DNA from 3 places in the Streptomyces sp. NPDC092369 genome. Region 2 is predicted to be linked to each of the others. Evidence: riboswitches for the same ligand, from Rfam matches in the RefSeq annotation. Region 2 holds a riboswitch; each other region holds the start of a gene.
The links. A riboswitch is a leader RNA that binds a small molecule or an ion and turns the genes downstream of it on or off. The one in region 2 is predicted to bind S-adenosylmethionine.
Positions count from the first base shown of each region.

Region 1: linked by a shared signal. The riboswitch ahead of thrC (threonine synthase) and the one ahead of ACIQI8_RS04150 (amino acid ABC transporter permease) in region 2 are both predicted to bind S-adenosylmethionine.
Region 3: linked by a shared signal. The riboswitch ahead of ACIQI8_RS36810 (putative leader peptide) and the one ahead of ACIQI8_RS04150 (amino acid ABC transporter permease) in region 2 are both predicted to bind S-adenosylmethionine.

Region 1 covers NZ_JBIVQP010000006.1:486,395-491,176, forward strand. The annotation lists gene ACIQI8_RS34115 (cold-shock protein) at 1-68, opposite strand, end outside; gene ACIQI8_RS34120 (MoaD/ThiS family protein) at 520-795, opposite strand; gene thrC (threonine synthase) at 792-2,081, opposite strand; SAM riboswitch class I at 2,099-2,253, opposite strand; gene ACIQI8_RS34130 (glucosyl-3-phosphoglycerate synthase) at 2,424-3,368, shown strand; gene ACIQI8_RS34135 (trehalose-6-phosphate synthase) at 3,486-4,782, shown strand, end outside.
Region 2 covers NZ_JBIVQP010000001.1:937,451-942,232, forward strand. The annotation lists gene ACIQI8_RS04140 (ABC transporter substrate-binding protein) at 1-724, opposite strand, end outside; gene ACIQI8_RS04145 (amino acid ABC transporter ATP-binding protein) at 784-1,581, opposite strand; gene ACIQI8_RS04150 (amino acid ABC transporter permease) at 1,578-2,558, opposite strand; SAM riboswitch class IV at 2,902-3,011, opposite strand; gene ACIQI8_RS04155 (glutathione S-transferase C-terminal domain-containing protein) at 3,099-3,962, opposite strand; gene ACIQI8_RS04160 (putative leader peptide) at 4,117-4,227, opposite strand; gene ACIQI8_RS04165 (ABC transporter ATP-binding protein) at 4,360-4,782, opposite strand, start outside.
Region 3 covers NZ_JBIVQP010000007.1:409,052-413,833, forward strand. The annotation lists gene ACIQI8_RS36800 (MFS transporter) at 1-310, opposite strand, end outside; gene ACIQI8_RS36805 (sulfite oxidase) at 322-1,599, opposite strand; SAM riboswitch class IV at 1,942-2,055, shown strand; gene ACIQI8_RS36810 (putative leader peptide) at 2,074-2,184, shown strand; gene ACIQI8_RS36815 (ABC transporter substrate-binding protein) at 2,381-4,018, shown strand; gene ACIQI8_RS36820 (ABC transporter permease) at 4,022-4,782, shown strand, end outside.

The DNA.
Region 1 (4,782 bases), on a different contig from region 2:
CCACCGTCGACCGCGATGAAGCCGTACCCCTTCTCCGCGTTGAACCACTTGACGGTGCCCTGAGCCATGCCTAACTCCCCTATTACTGGCCCTTGCACAGATCCACACTTCGTGGATCCGGGTCAGACCTCACCCCCCACGGATTGGGGGCGTGCGCCGGAACGCGTCGACCGCGGCCGAATGTATCCGTCCAACTGCCGTCTGCAACAGGTCAATCCGACGAGAATTCAGGGCACGACCGGTCGGGAATCTGCCGAGAATTCGTTAAAATTCAGGGCAAGTCGGGCTCCATAAAAGGCGCAAAACACACAAAAAACCTGCTTACTTTGGCTACTTCTTGTCGCCCGTGCAGCAGGTTTCCGGGGAGGCCGACCCGTGGATCGGCGGCGCGTTCCCCAACTGTACCTCGCTCAACCCCACTGAATTGCCCCCTCCGCTTCTCTCACGGAGGGGGCAATCGGATGAACTCTCGGTAATCGCTATTACCGACGGTAATTATCAGCCACGATCCGGCCGGGATCAGCCACCCGCGACGGCCGGGATGATCGAGACACCCGCACCGTCCGGGGTCACCGTCTCCAGCCCCTGCTCGAACCGCACGTCGTCGTCATTCACGTACACATTGACGAACCGCCGCAGCTTGCCCTGATCGTCCAGTACGCGCGCGGCGATACCGGTGTGGTTCTTCTCCAGATCGGCGATGACCTCGCCGAGGGTCGCGCCCTCGGCCGTCACCTCTGCCTCGCCACCCGTGTAGGGACGCAGGATGGTCGGGATACGGACGGAAACGCTCATGATGCGAGGCCTGCCTCTCGGAAGGAGTCGAGGTTCGGGCGGATGGTGGCGGTCAGACCGGTGCCGGCCACCGCGTCCAGGGTCTTCAGGCCGTCGCCGGTGTTCAGTACGACCGTGGTCCTGGTCGGGTCGAGCAGACCGTTCTCGATCAGCTTCTTCGCGACGCCGACCGTCACGCCACCGGCCGTCTCCGCGAAAATACCCTCGGTGCGGGCCAGCAGCTTGATCGCATCGACCACCTGCTCGTCGTTCACGTCCTCCACCGCACCGCCCGTGCGGCGCGCGATGTCGAGAACGTACGGTCCGTCCGCCGGGTTGCCGATGGCCAGCGACTTGGCGATGGTGTTCGGCTTCTGGGGGCGGACCACGTCGTGACCGGCCTTGTAGGCCACGGACACCGGCGAGCACCCCTCGGCCTGCGCGCCGAAGATCTTGTACGGCTTGTCCTCGACGAGGCCGAGCTTGATCAGCTCCTGCAGCCCCTTGTCGATCTTCGTGAGCTGCGAGCCGGAGGCGATCGGCACGACCAGCTGGTCGGGCAGCCGCCAGCCGAGCTGCTCGCAGATCTCGTAGGCCAGGGTCTTGGAACCCTCCGCGTAGTACGGCCGCAGGTTGACGTTGACGAAGCCCCAGCCCTCGCCGGCCGGGTCGCCGATCAGCTCGGAGCAGAAACGGTTCACGTCGTCGTAGTTGCCCTCGATGCCGACGAGCTCGCCGCCGTAGATCGCGGCCATGACGATCTTGCCCTGCTCCAGGTCGTGCGGGATGAACACGCACGAGCGGAAACCGGCGCGCGCGGCGGCGGCGCCGACCGCGCCGGCCAGGTTGCCGGTGGAGGAGCAGGAGAGGGTGGTGAAGTCGAAGGCGCGCGCCGCTTCGATGGCCTGCGCCACGACGCGGTCCTTGAAGGAGTGCGTCGGGTTGCCGGAGTCGTCCTTCACGAAGAGCTTGCCGGCGTCGACACCCAGCTCGCGCGCGAGGTTGTCGGCCTGGACGAGCTTGGTCCAGCCGGGGTTGATGTTCGGCTTGGTCGCCACGTCCGCGGGGACCGGCAGCAGCGGCGCGTAACGCCAGATGTTCGCGGGACCCGCTTCGATCCGCTTGCGGAGCTCCTCGGTTTCGTAGGCCGAGAAGTCGTACGCGATCTCGAGCGGGCCGAAACACTCCTCGCACGCGAAGACCGGTCCGAGCGGTACCCGGTGGCCGCACTCACGGCAGGAGAGCGCCGCGGCCGGGCCGAGGTCTACGGTGGAGTCGGTGGTGCTTGCAACAGTCTGCACAGCCATGGAGGCGAGGCCCTTTCTCCTCATCTTCCTCGCGACGCATCTCGTCGCGAGACGGATTTGGCACCTTCCCTAGCCGGGAGCCTCGCGGAACGATCAACACTGATCTACGAGACCGGCTGGAGGGTTGCCGGGGCTTCATCGGGCCGTATCCCTCTGCCCCTCTGGATGAGCGGTATGCGGTTGTATGAGCGATTGTGGGCGCCTCCGACCCCCGACATGCGATGGTCATCAGCGTTGTTCAAGACTGTAACCGAAGGCCAGGACAGTTGAGCTAGCCGTCCGAACCGCGAGATGGATCACAGAAGATCCAATCGCCGAGAGAACGCAGAGGAGCCGCGCACTGTGCTGAACGAAGTCGAGCGTTGGCTGAGCACCCGCTCCTGGTCCGTGACCGATCGCCCGCTCCACAAGATCCTGGCCGCGAAGCACCGCACGGGCCAGTCGGTCAGTGTCGTGCTGCCCGCGCTCAACGAGGAGGAGACCGTCGGCGACATCGTCGCCGTCATCCGTCACGACCTCATGCAGCAGGTCCCGCTCGTCGACGAGATCGTCGTCGTCGACTCGGGATCCACCGACCGCACGTCCGAGGTCGCCGCGGCGGCCGGGGCACGGGTCGTCCACCGCGACGACATACTGCCGCACATCCCGCCCGTGCCCGGCAAGGGCGAGGTGCTGTGGCGCTCGCTCCTGGTCACCACCGGGGACATCGTCTGCTTCATCGACGCCGACCTGAAGGAGTTCTCCTCGGACTTCGTCTCCGGCATCGTCGGCCCGCTGCTCACCGACCCCGGCGTCGACCTCGTCAAGGCGATGTACGACCGCCCGCTCGGCGGCGCCGCGGGCCAGGGCGGCCGGGTCACCGAGCTGATGGCCCGCCCGCTGCTGAACATGCACTGGCCCCAGCTGGCCGGCTTCGTGCAGCCGCTGGGCGGTGAGTACGCGGCCCGCCGCAGCCTGCTGGAACAGCTGCCGTTCCCGGTCGGGTACGGCGTCGAACTGGGCATGCTGGTCGACGCCCTGCACCTGGTGGGCCTCGACGCCCTGGCCCAGGTGGACGTCGGCGTGCGCAAGCACCGGCACCAGGACGGGCAGGCGCTGGGCCGGATGTCCGCCGCGATCTACCGCACCGCGCAGCTCCGGCTGGCCCGCGGGCACCTGATCCGCCCCTCGCTGACCCAGTTCGAGCGGGGCGCGGACGGTTTCGAGCCGCGTACGTACTCCGTGGACACGGAGGAGCGGCCGCCGATGGTGGAGATCGCGGAGTACGCGCAGCGCAAGGTCGCCTGACCCACGCCGCATATGGGCCGCAACCGCGCGTACTGCGAGAATCACGGCCCGTATACGGCACCCACGTGGGGGCGTCCGCACGTTTGAGCGTTTCCGGGCCGGGCTAGGTTGTGGCGTATGGCTTCCACGGCTTCCACGCAGGGCGCTGCCCAGGTATTGGTCGCGTCCAACCGCGGCCCGGTCTCCTACGACGTCCGGGAGGACGGCTCGCTCGCCGCCCGGCGCGGTGGCGGCGGGCTGGTCTCCGGACTGTCCGCGATCGGGCCGGACGCGGGCGCGCTGTGGGTGTGCTCGGCGCTGTCCGACGGCGACCGCGAGGCCGTGCGGCGCGGGGTCGGCGAGGACGGCGTGCGGATGCTGGACATCCCGGCCGACGTGCACGCGGACGCCTACAACGGCATCGCCAACTCGGTGCTGTGGTTCGTGCACCACATGCTGTACCAGACGCCGCTGGAGCCGGTCTTCGACGCGGAGTTCCGGCGTCAGTGGGCGTCGTACGAGACGTACAACCGCGCGTTCGCCGAGGCGCTGGCCGAAGAGGCGGCCGAGGGTGCGGCGGTGCTGGTGCAGGACTACCACCTGTGTCTGGTGCCCGGGATGCTGCGCGAACTCCGCCCCGATCTGCGCATCGGGCACTTCTCGCACACGCCGTGGGCGCCGGTGGACTACTTCCGGATGCTGCCCGACGACATCCGGGCGCGGCTGATGGAGGGGATGCTCGGGGCGGACCGGGTGGCGTTCCTGACCTGGCGCTGGGCGACGGCGTTCCAGAACTGTGCGGGCGAGGTCGACACCGATCGCTGGCTCTCCACGTGGCCCTCGGGCGCCCCGCGGGCCATCGAGCACGTGGGGAAGGACGGGACCTCCCACCAGGAGCGGATCACCCGCCGGACGCTCATCGGTGTCCACAGCCTCGGTGCGGACGCCGAGTTCCTGCACGCCCGCTCGCACGAGGCGGACGTCGAGGAGCGGATGGGGGCCCTGCGCGAGGAGATCGGCGCGGGCCGGAAGACGGTGGTCCGGGTGGACCGGACCGAGCTGTCGAAGAACATCGTGCGCGGGCTGCTGGCGTACCGGCAGCTGCTCGACGACCGCCCCGAGTGGCGGGAGCGGGTCGTGCACGTGGCCTTCGCCTACCCCTCGCGGCAGGACCTCGCCGTGTACCGGGACTACACCGCCGAGGTGCAGCGGGTCGCGGACGAGATCAACTCCCTCTACGGGACGCCGGGTTGGACCCCGGTGGTCCTCCATGTGAAGGACGACTTCGCCCGCTCCCTGGCCGCGTACCGCCTCGCGGACGTGGCCCTCGTCAACCCGATCCGGGACGGCATGAACCTCGTCGCCAAGGAGGTGCCGGTCGTCTCCGACGAGGGGTGCGCGCTGGTGCTGTCCCGAGAGGCGGGGGCGTTCCAGG
Region 2 (4,782 bases):
AGGTCAGCGCGAGGTAGGTGCTGTTGTTGTCCTGGAAGTACTTGACGGTGAGCGCCTTCTTGCCCTCGGCGGCCAGCTTCTTCTTCCACTCCAGGAGGATCCGCTCCTGGTTGGTGCCGGCGCCCACGGCGACGGTCTTGCCGGCGAGGTTCTCGTAATTGCCGTCGAAGTTCCAGGTGTTGTCGGCCTTCACCGCGAAGCCGAGGTTGTCCTCGCGGTAGGAGGCGAACTCGTACTTCGCCTTGCGCTCCTCGGTGTCGGTCACGTTGGAGAAGGCGACCTGGACCTTGCCGCTGTCCAGGCCGATGAAGAGGTTCTCCCAAGTGGAGTTCTTCAGCTCGGGCTTGAGGCCGAGGACGGCGGCGACCAGGCGGCCGATGTCGGTCTCCGAACCGGTGAGGGTCTTCTGGTCCGAGCCGACGTAGCCGAGCGGCGGTGAGCCGGCGGGCAGGAAGCCGACGCCGATCTCCAGCTTGCCGCTCTTGGCTATGTCCTTGGGCAACTCGGCGCTGATCGACTTCACTTCGGAGACCTTCAGCGTGGTCTCCTTGGCGGCGCCGAGGGACAGGGCACCCACGGTCACCGAACCGGCGGCGGCGTTGTCGGTCGTGGTGGCCGCGTCGCTGTCTCCCCCGCAGGCGGCGAGCCCGCCGGCGAGGGCGGCGACGACGGTGCCGGCGGTGAGTCCGCGAGTGAGTCTGCTGCGAAGGCTGAGGGGAGACATGGCTGTTCCTAGGTTCGGTGTTCGGGACTTGGAAAGTGGCGGTAGGTGAAGAGGGGGGTTCAGAGGACCTTGCTGAGGAAGTCGCGGGTCCGTTCGTGCTGCGGCTTGTCGAGGACCTCGTGGGGCGGGCCCTGCTCGACGATCTTTCCGCCGTCGATGAAGACGACCCGGTCGGCGACCTCGCGGGCGAAGCCGATCTCGTGGGTGACGATGACGAGGGTGGTGCCGCTGGTCGCCAAGTCCTTGATGACGGCGAGGACTTCACCCACGAGTTCGGGGTCGAGGGCGGAGGTCGGCTCGTCGAAGAGGATGACGCCGGGCCGCAGGGCGAGGGCGCGTGCGATGGCGACGCGCTGCTGCTGGCCCCCGGACAGCTGTCGCGGATAGGCGCCGGCCTTCTCGCCGAGCCCCACCCGGCCGAGCAACTCGCGGGCCAGTTCCAGGGCTTCGGGCTTGCCGAGCCGGCCGGTGGCGACCGGGGCCGCGGCCACGTTGTCGAGGACGGTCAGGTGCGGGAACAGGTTGAAGTTCTGGAAGACGAAGCCGATCCGGCTGCGCTGGGCGAGGATGGCCCGCTCGCTCAGCTCCTTCAGCCTCTCCCCCTGGCGCTTCACACCGATCAGTTCGCCGTTGACGCTGACGTAGCCGATCTCCGGCTTCTCCAGGTGGTTGATGACCCGCAGCAGCGTGGACTTCCCGGAGCCGGACGGGCCGAGGACGACGGTGACCTCGCCGGGCCGTACGGTCAGGTCGACGCCGTCCAGCACCCGGTGGGCGCCGTACCACTTGTGCACGTCGTGCACCTCGACGGCGGCCGGGACGACATCCACCGGTGACTGAAGTGTGTTCGCGCTCATACGGCGGCCTCCCGGCGGATGCGGGCCCGCAGATCGGTGAGGCCGGTGCGGAGCTTCTGGATCGGGGTCGGCGGCAGGGAGCGCGTGGCGCCCCGGGCGTAGTACCGCTCGACGTAGAACTGGATGACGGACACCACGCTGGTCAGGATCAGGTACCAGACGGTGACGACCAGGAGCAGCGGCACGATGTCGCCGGGATAGGTGGAGCCCATCGTCTGCGCGGAGCCGAACAGGTCCAGCAGGGAGACGTAGAAGACCAGCGAGGTGCTCTTGATCAGGCCGATCAGCTGGTTGACGTAGTTCGGGGTGATGGAGCGCAGCGCCTGCGGGAAGACGATCCTGCGGAACTGGTAGCTCTTGGGCAGGCCGAGGGCGGAGGCCGCCTCGTGCTGGCCCTGGTCGACGGAGAGGATGCCGCCGCGGACCACTTCGGCCGCGTAGGCCGCCTCGTTGAGGCTGAGGCCGATGACGGCGACGACCATGTCGGTGGCCAGCTTCGACTCGTCGAAGGAGAAGAAGGCGGGCCCGAAGGGGACGCCGACACTCAACGTCTTGTACAGGGCGCTGAAGTTGTAGAGGAAGAGCAGCACCACGATCAGCGGGATCGAGCGCAGGGCCCAGACGTAGGTCCAGCTCACCGCGCGCAGCACCGGGGACTTGGAGAGCCTGGCCAGGGCGAGCAGGATGCCGCCGAGGAGGCCGAGCACCGCGCTGTAGGCGGCCACTTCGAGGGTGATGAGCAGGCCGTCGAGGATGGTCGGCCGCAGGAACCAGTATCCGAAGCGGTCCCACTGGTAGAACGGGTTGGTCGCCAGGCCGTGCACGAACTGGATCGCGAGGACCAGCACGACCGCGGTGGCGATCCAGCGTCCCGGTCGGCGCAGCGGCTGAACTCGCTGTGCCGTGAGGGGTTTTGACGGTTCGTCGGCAGGCGGTGCCTCGGCGAGGGACACGGCTGCGCCAGGGGGTTCACTCATAGTGGGCTCCGGCAGGTTCGGACACCCCGGACCCCGGCGGTGGACGCGCGACGACGGGCGGCGCGCGCGGCTGCGCGGGACTGGGGGCGGGGAGGGGAACTGCACACCGGCGGAGGCGGGTGTGCGTCAGAGGTGCGCGGGCTGAGCGGTGGTCGTCAGCCCCGACAGCGGGCGCGGCCCGGTGCGGTACACAGTGCGCTGCTGACCCGGAGCAGATCGACGGCGCGGTCGGCGACGAACAGGTTCGCGTACGACGGTACGCAGCCCTGCGGGCGGCATGCGGCCGTCCTGGGAGCTGCGTACATGGCGTCACCTGTCACTGTTGGGTGGCCCCCCGAAAGGGGCCGCGCGCTTACCGAAACGTCATCCGGTCCGGTCGTCACCTGGGGCACCCCACCGCGGTGCGAGGGTTGCCGGTCAGCAAGCCAGGGCTTGTCGCTGACACTCATGACCGTTCTGGGCGATATTCAAGACACTTGCCCGAACGAATGTCAACGCCGGTCCACCGACTGGAACGGCTGTGGAGCCGCTGTGCGACGGCTATCGGGCCGCGTGGGCCGCCCAGTCGAGGATCTGCACGGCCGCGCCGGCCGCCTCCAGTCCCCGGCAACGGGCGTGATGGCGGCGGGCGATCCCGTCCAGGTCGAGGTGGGTGCCGAAGGCGGGGTGGGCGGCCAGGCGGCGGGCGTACGCCCACAGAGTGGGGTGGTCGGCGATGCGCTGGACCGCGGAGGCGTCGAGGTGGTCGCGGTGCACGGTGTCGAGCTGGACCAGCGTGACCCACAACTCGACGTCGGCGGCGGTGATCTGATCCCGAATCATGTATTCGCGGCCGACGAGCCAGCGCTCCAGCGCGCCCAGCGACTCCAGCAGCGTCTCCAGGGCCGCGTCCCGCTCCGTCTGCTCGCCGTCGGACTGTCCGGCGCGCTGGGCGGCCCCCTCGATGTCCTGTGCGCACATCCGCTCGACGGCCTCGATCTCCGACTCGGCGCCGCACGGGTAGAGCGAGAGCCGGTCGGCGCCGAAGCGGCGGGCGAGGTCGCGGGTGATGTCCGGGGCGTGGGTGCTGACGATCCGCCCGGACCAGTCGTCGCTGAGCACCGGTCCGACGGCCGGTCCTGAGTACCGGTGGGCGCTCGCCTCGTACAGCGGGCGCAGCACGGAGTGGCCGTCCTCCGCGGAGTCGGGGACGGCGGGCAGGTAGGTGGCCGGACAGACGGTGTCCAGGCCGAGCAGGCTGTGGGTGACGGCGATGCGCAGGCCGTCGGGACACGCGGTGGACAGATGGAGGCGGTAGCGGCGCGGAACGGCGTAGTGGCCGCTGCGCGGATCGCCGCCGATGCGGCCCCGGAAGGCGGGCGTGGACGGAGCGGTGGTGTGGGCGGCCAGCGGTGTGACGGACATGACTCTCCCCGGGAGCGGGCGCGGACGTGCGCGCGGCGGTAGCGACGTCGGACGGGAAGGGGCCGGGCTCAGCCGTGCGCGGCGGTCGGACGACGCCGGTGGCGTCCGGTCGCGGGACGACGCGTGGGCGTCGCGGGCACGGGAGGGGCGCGGCTCAGCCGAGGCGGCTGATCGCGCTGCAGACGCGCAGCAGATCGATGTGGCGGCGGGAGGTGAGGAGAGGCGAGCGGCTCACGCGTACGGTGACCGGTCCAAGGCGCCTCATGTCATTCCCTACCTGTTCACTAGGATTCCCTTCTGGAGTGTCGATCCCCCTGGCTGCGGCGTCAAGAGGGCGTCCACCGACCGGTCGGTGTCCCGTTCGGTTCCGGTGCCCCGCCGGGCTGCGGTGTCCCGTTCAGTTCACGTCGGCCCGGGCGGCGTCGTCGTCCGTCGGGCTGTCGGTGAGGAAGCCGCCGGACTGGTGGCGCCACAGCTTGGCGTAGGCGCCTTCGGAGGCCAGCAGTTCCTGGTGCGTGCCCTGCTCGACGATCCGTCCGCGGTCCAGGACCACGAGGCGGTCCATGCCGGCGACCGTGCTCAGCCGGTGGGCGACCACGAGCGCCGTGCGCCCCTCCATGAGCCGCCACAGCGCTTCCTGGACGAGCACTTCGCTCTCCGAGTCGAGGGCGCTGGTCGCCTCGTCGAGGAGCAGGATCGGCGCGTCGCGCAGGATCGCCCGGGCCAGCGCGACCCGCTGGCGCTGGCCGCCGGAGAGCTTGATGCCGCGTTCGCCGACCATCGTCTCGAAGCCGTCGGGCAGTGCGTCGGCGAACTCCGT
Region 3 (4,782 bases), on a different contig from region 2:
CGATCACGGTCCCCGGCCCGCTACCGGTCGCGGCCGCCACCCCCGCCAGGAGGAAGACGGCCATACCTGCGATGAAGAGCCGTTTGCGCCCGTGCAGGTCGCCCAGGCTGCCTCCGGGTACGAGGGCCAGCCCGAAGGCCAGTGAGTAGCCGGCCACGATCCACTGGACGTCCGCCGCGCCGGCCCCGAGCGAGTGCCGCATGCTCGGGACGGCGATGTTCAGAACTGCCTGGTCCAGCAGGGTGGTTGCCCCTGCGGCCATGCACACCAGCAGGACGCGGCGGGTGGCGCGGTCTTCTCCCGGGAGCATTCAGACGTCCGTCACACCACGCTCACCGGATGCCGTACCACCGCGTCGAACAGGTACCCCTGCGTATTGGGCACCGCGACGTCCGGCTGCGTACGGCCGGCCGTGTCCGTGGCGCGGGCCAGCAGGTGGGTGGCACCGGGTGCCTCGGGCCGCCAGTTCAGGGACCAGCGGGTCCACGTGCCGGTACGGGGACGGTCGTTCAGGTGGGCGCGCCGCCAGCTCGCCCCGCCGTCGGTGCTGATGTCGACGCGGTCCACAGCACCCGCGCCCGACCACGAGCGCCCGTGCAGCACGTGCCGGCGGCCCGCCGCGAACGTGGCCCCGCTCGCCAACTCGAAGGCGCTCTTGATGGCCTGCCGGGTGAGCGGGGCACTGCCGCCCTCCGGGTAGGAGGGACCGAACAGTCGGTAGAACGTAATGTTCCAGGGCGAGAGGAGCGGCTGCGCGGACACCTCGATGTCGCCGACCCACTTGATCGACGCGATCCCCACCCAGGACGGCACCAGCACCCGCACCGGGTACCCGTGGTCGTACGGCAGTGGCTCGCCGTTCATCTCGTACGCGAGCAGCACGTCGTCCAGCGCCTTGGCCAGCGGCAGCGGACGGCGTACGCGGCCCAGGCTCTCGCCACCGCTGACGTACTCGGCGTCCAGGCCGCGCGGTTGCACGTCCACGGCGTTGCGGGACAGTCCGGCCCTGCGCAGTACGTCGGCCAGGCGCACCCCGCGCCAGCGCGCGACGCCGATCGCTCCCAGGGTCCACGCGGTGCCGGTGACCGTGTCGCCCTGCTGGGTCGTGTAGTAGGAGCGGCCGTTGCCGGCGCACTCGACGAACGCGGTACGGGTGACGGACGGCAGGGCGCGCAGATCGTCGTAGCCGAACTCCACCGGGCGGTCCTCGCCGGGAGCTCCCCGCAGTCCGCTCCCCCACAGCCGCAGCCGCCAGTCGTCGGCCTCAAGGACGGGGGTGGCGGTGTGGTTGCGCACGAAGAACAGGTCGTTGGGGGTGTGATGGCCGATTCCGCGCAACGCCTCCCAGCGGGTCTCGGCGTTGGTGCCGCGCTCGATGAACCACTCGGGCGGCAGGGGTTTGACGATGCCGGGAACGGCGGCGCGGGCGGGCCTGGTACCGCCGAGTGCGGTCCCGGCGGCGGTGGCGGCGAGCAGCGTGAGCAGTCGTCGGCGGCTGACCCCGTCGGCCCTGGCCTCACCGGCCAGCCACTGGTTCAACCTGCGGCGGTCGTAGTCGGTTTCGTGGCGGTGACCGGGCGGGGGAACGGGTGTCGGCATGGCGGTTCCTCGTCATGTCTGAGCGAAGAGTGCGGGCGGCACGGAGGATCGCGAGACGTGCCGGTGGATGCACAACCGGCTTGTCCTGCGCGGCTGTTGGCAGAGGTGCGAGAAGGTGCTCGATCAGCCGGTCGGTCGACACAGCGCGGCGGCCACGCGGACGAGGTCCACGGCGCGGCGACGGGTCAGCGACTGCGACAACGGCATGGCGGGATGCAAACACGCGGAGCGGAAGGTGTCAACGAGGCGTTGGCATCCGCCCGCACGGCAGCGCGGGGAGGGTGGTTGACGGGTGAAGCGCTCCATTGACGTATGACGACGTCGATCCGTATGATCACGAACGGCATCGAGTGTCAGCGTCAAGCCCTGGCTTGCTGACCGGCAACCCTCCGACGCGGTGGGGTGCTCCAGGTGAAAGCCCGGCAGGATCACCGACGATCTCTGCAAGCGCGGGACCCCTTGGCCGGGGCGGAGATGTGGAGGACGGTCGTGCGACACAGCAGTGACCTGAACGCCTTCTCCTGGCTCTCCCGTCGACGTCACATCGACCTTCAGCGCTTCGCCGGCTGTCTCTGTCGCAGCTGACCGTTTGTCCGCGTCGCAGCCGACCGCCCCGACCACGTCCGTCCGACGTCCGTCGCGGCCCGTAGGCATTCCCGCCTGACTTCCTGAACTGCACTGCCCCGTCATCGGCGTTGCGCCGACCGGTGCGGCCTGCCCGCGCGCGGTCGCGATCCCCCGGGGGGGCACACGCGTAGTGACACGAGTAGGAGCACCCTCCGTGACAGCACATCCGGATTTCCGACCCACCCGGTGGGCGGCACTGGCCGCCCTCCTGACCACCAGCGTCCTTCTGACCGCCTGCGGCTCCGGCGGCGACGGCTCGGACAGCGGCAGCGGCAGCGGCAGCGGCAGCGGCCCGGCGAAGTCCGGTGGCTCCTTGACCTTCGCGGTGGGCTCCGACGCCGGCTGCGTGGACCCGCAGCAGGTGGCCAGCAACGACACCATCTACTCGGTGCGGCAGATCGTGGACTCCCTCACCGACCAGGACCCGCAGACCGGCAAGATCGTGCCGTGGCTGGCGAAGAGCTGGGACATCAGCTCCGACGCGACGACGTTCACCTTCCATCTCCGATCGGGTGTCACCTTCAGTGACGGGTCCAGGCTGACCGCGCAGGTGGTCAAGGACAACTTCGACGCGGTCCCGAAGCTGGGTGCCCTCGGCACTCTCGCCGAGGGCTATCTGAGTGGCGTCAAGAGCACCACCGTGGTCGACCCGCTCACCGTCAAGGTGACCTTCCAGCAGCCCAACGCCCAGTTCCTGCAGGCCACTTCGACGCACTCGCTGGGCATCGAGTCCTCTGCGAGCGCGAAGAGGACCCCGCAGCAGAAGTGCAGCGAGGGAGTGGTCGGCTCCGGGCCCTTCGTCCTGAAGCAGTACGTCCAGAACCAGTCGATCACCCTGGCCAAGCGCACGGGTTACACCTGGGGTTCCTCGCTGTGGAGCAAGAAGGGCGAGGCCTATCTCGACAAGCTGGTGTTCAAGGTGGTGCCCGAGGCGGGCGTGCGGGCCGGCAGCCTCCAGTCCGGTCAGGTGGACGCGATCAGCAGCGTCGGCAAGGCCAACGAGGCGGCGCTGAAGGGCGGCCCGGTGACCCTGGCGCGACGGGCCAATCCCGGTGCGGTGTTCAACCTGGCGCTCAACAACTCCCGGCCGGCCCTCAAGGACGTCAAGGTGCGGCAGGCGATCCAGTACGCCGTCAACCGGCAGGAGATCGCCGACGCCGTCTTCCCCACCGGCACCCATCCGGCCACCAGCATCCTGGCGCGCACCACACCGGACTACGAGGACCTGGGCAGCGACCTCGGGTTCGACGCGGCCAAGGCCAAGTCACTGCTGGACTCGGCCGGTTGGAAGACGGGTGGCGACGGCATCCGCACGAAGGGCGGCGCCAAGCTGAGCCTGACCGTCAAGTGGTTCGCCAACGCGGCCACCAACCAGCCGGCGCTGGAACTGATCCAGCAGCAGCTCAAGGCCGTCGGCATCGACGTGGTGCTCAAGGAGTTGCAGATCTCCCAGATCGCGACCGTGCAGCAGAGCGGTGACTTCGACGGCCTGTGGGGGAACCTCACCCGGGCCGACCCCGACATCCTGCGCACGCTGTACTCCACCGGGTTGGCCAACACCTACCGCCTCCCGAAGAGCTCGCTGGACACGGCGCTGACCCGGCAGGCGGCCACGACCGACGCGGCCAAGCGGAAGGAACTGGCCGGAACGGCACAGCAGTTGATCGTGACGAACGCGTACGTCGTACCCGTGGTGGAGCTGCAGACCCAGCTGGGCGTGTCGACGAAGGTGCACAACCTGGACTTCGACGCCTCCAGCCGGATCCAGCTGCACGACACCTGGATCGGTTAGATCGTGCGCGGCTATGTGATCAAGCGCGTCGCGCAGGCGATCGGTGTGCTGTGGGCGGCGTACACGGTGTCGTTCCTGGTGCTGGACTTCCTGCCCGGTGACCCGGTCTCGGCGATGGCCGGGGCCGGGGCGGACTCCGGGCAGGTCGATCCGGCCCAACTCGCCGCGCTGCGCCACCAGTACGGCTTCGACAAGCCGGTCCTGGCGCAGTACGCCGACTACCTCGGCAAGGCGGTCCGCGGTGACTTCGGCGACGCGGTCTCCACCGGCCGGCCGGTGACCTCGACGCTCGCGGACGCGCTGCCCCAGACACTGCAGTTGACCGGTGCCGCGCTGCTGCTCGCGGTGGTCCTCGGCGGCGGTCTGGCCATACTGGCCACCTACACCTCGCAGCGCTGGCTGCGCCAACTGCTGCTGTCCTTGCCGCCGTTGGGAGTGTCCGTACCGACGTTCTGGACCGGCCTGCTGCTCGTCGAGACCTTCTCCTTCCGGTTGCACTGGTTTCCGGCCTTCGGCAACGACGGACTGCGCGGGCTGGTCCTGCCGGCCGTGACGCTGGCGATCCCGACCGGTGCGCAGGTGGCTCAGGTGCTGGCCAAGAGCCTGCTCACCGCGCTGGACCAGGCCTATGTGGAGACCGCGCGCGCCAAGGGCGCCGGCCGGTGGCGGGTCCATCTGCGGCACGCCCTGCGCAACGCGTCGCTGCCGGCGCTGACCGTCGTAGGACTGCTGGTCGGGCAGTTGATCGCGGGTTCGGTGGTCGT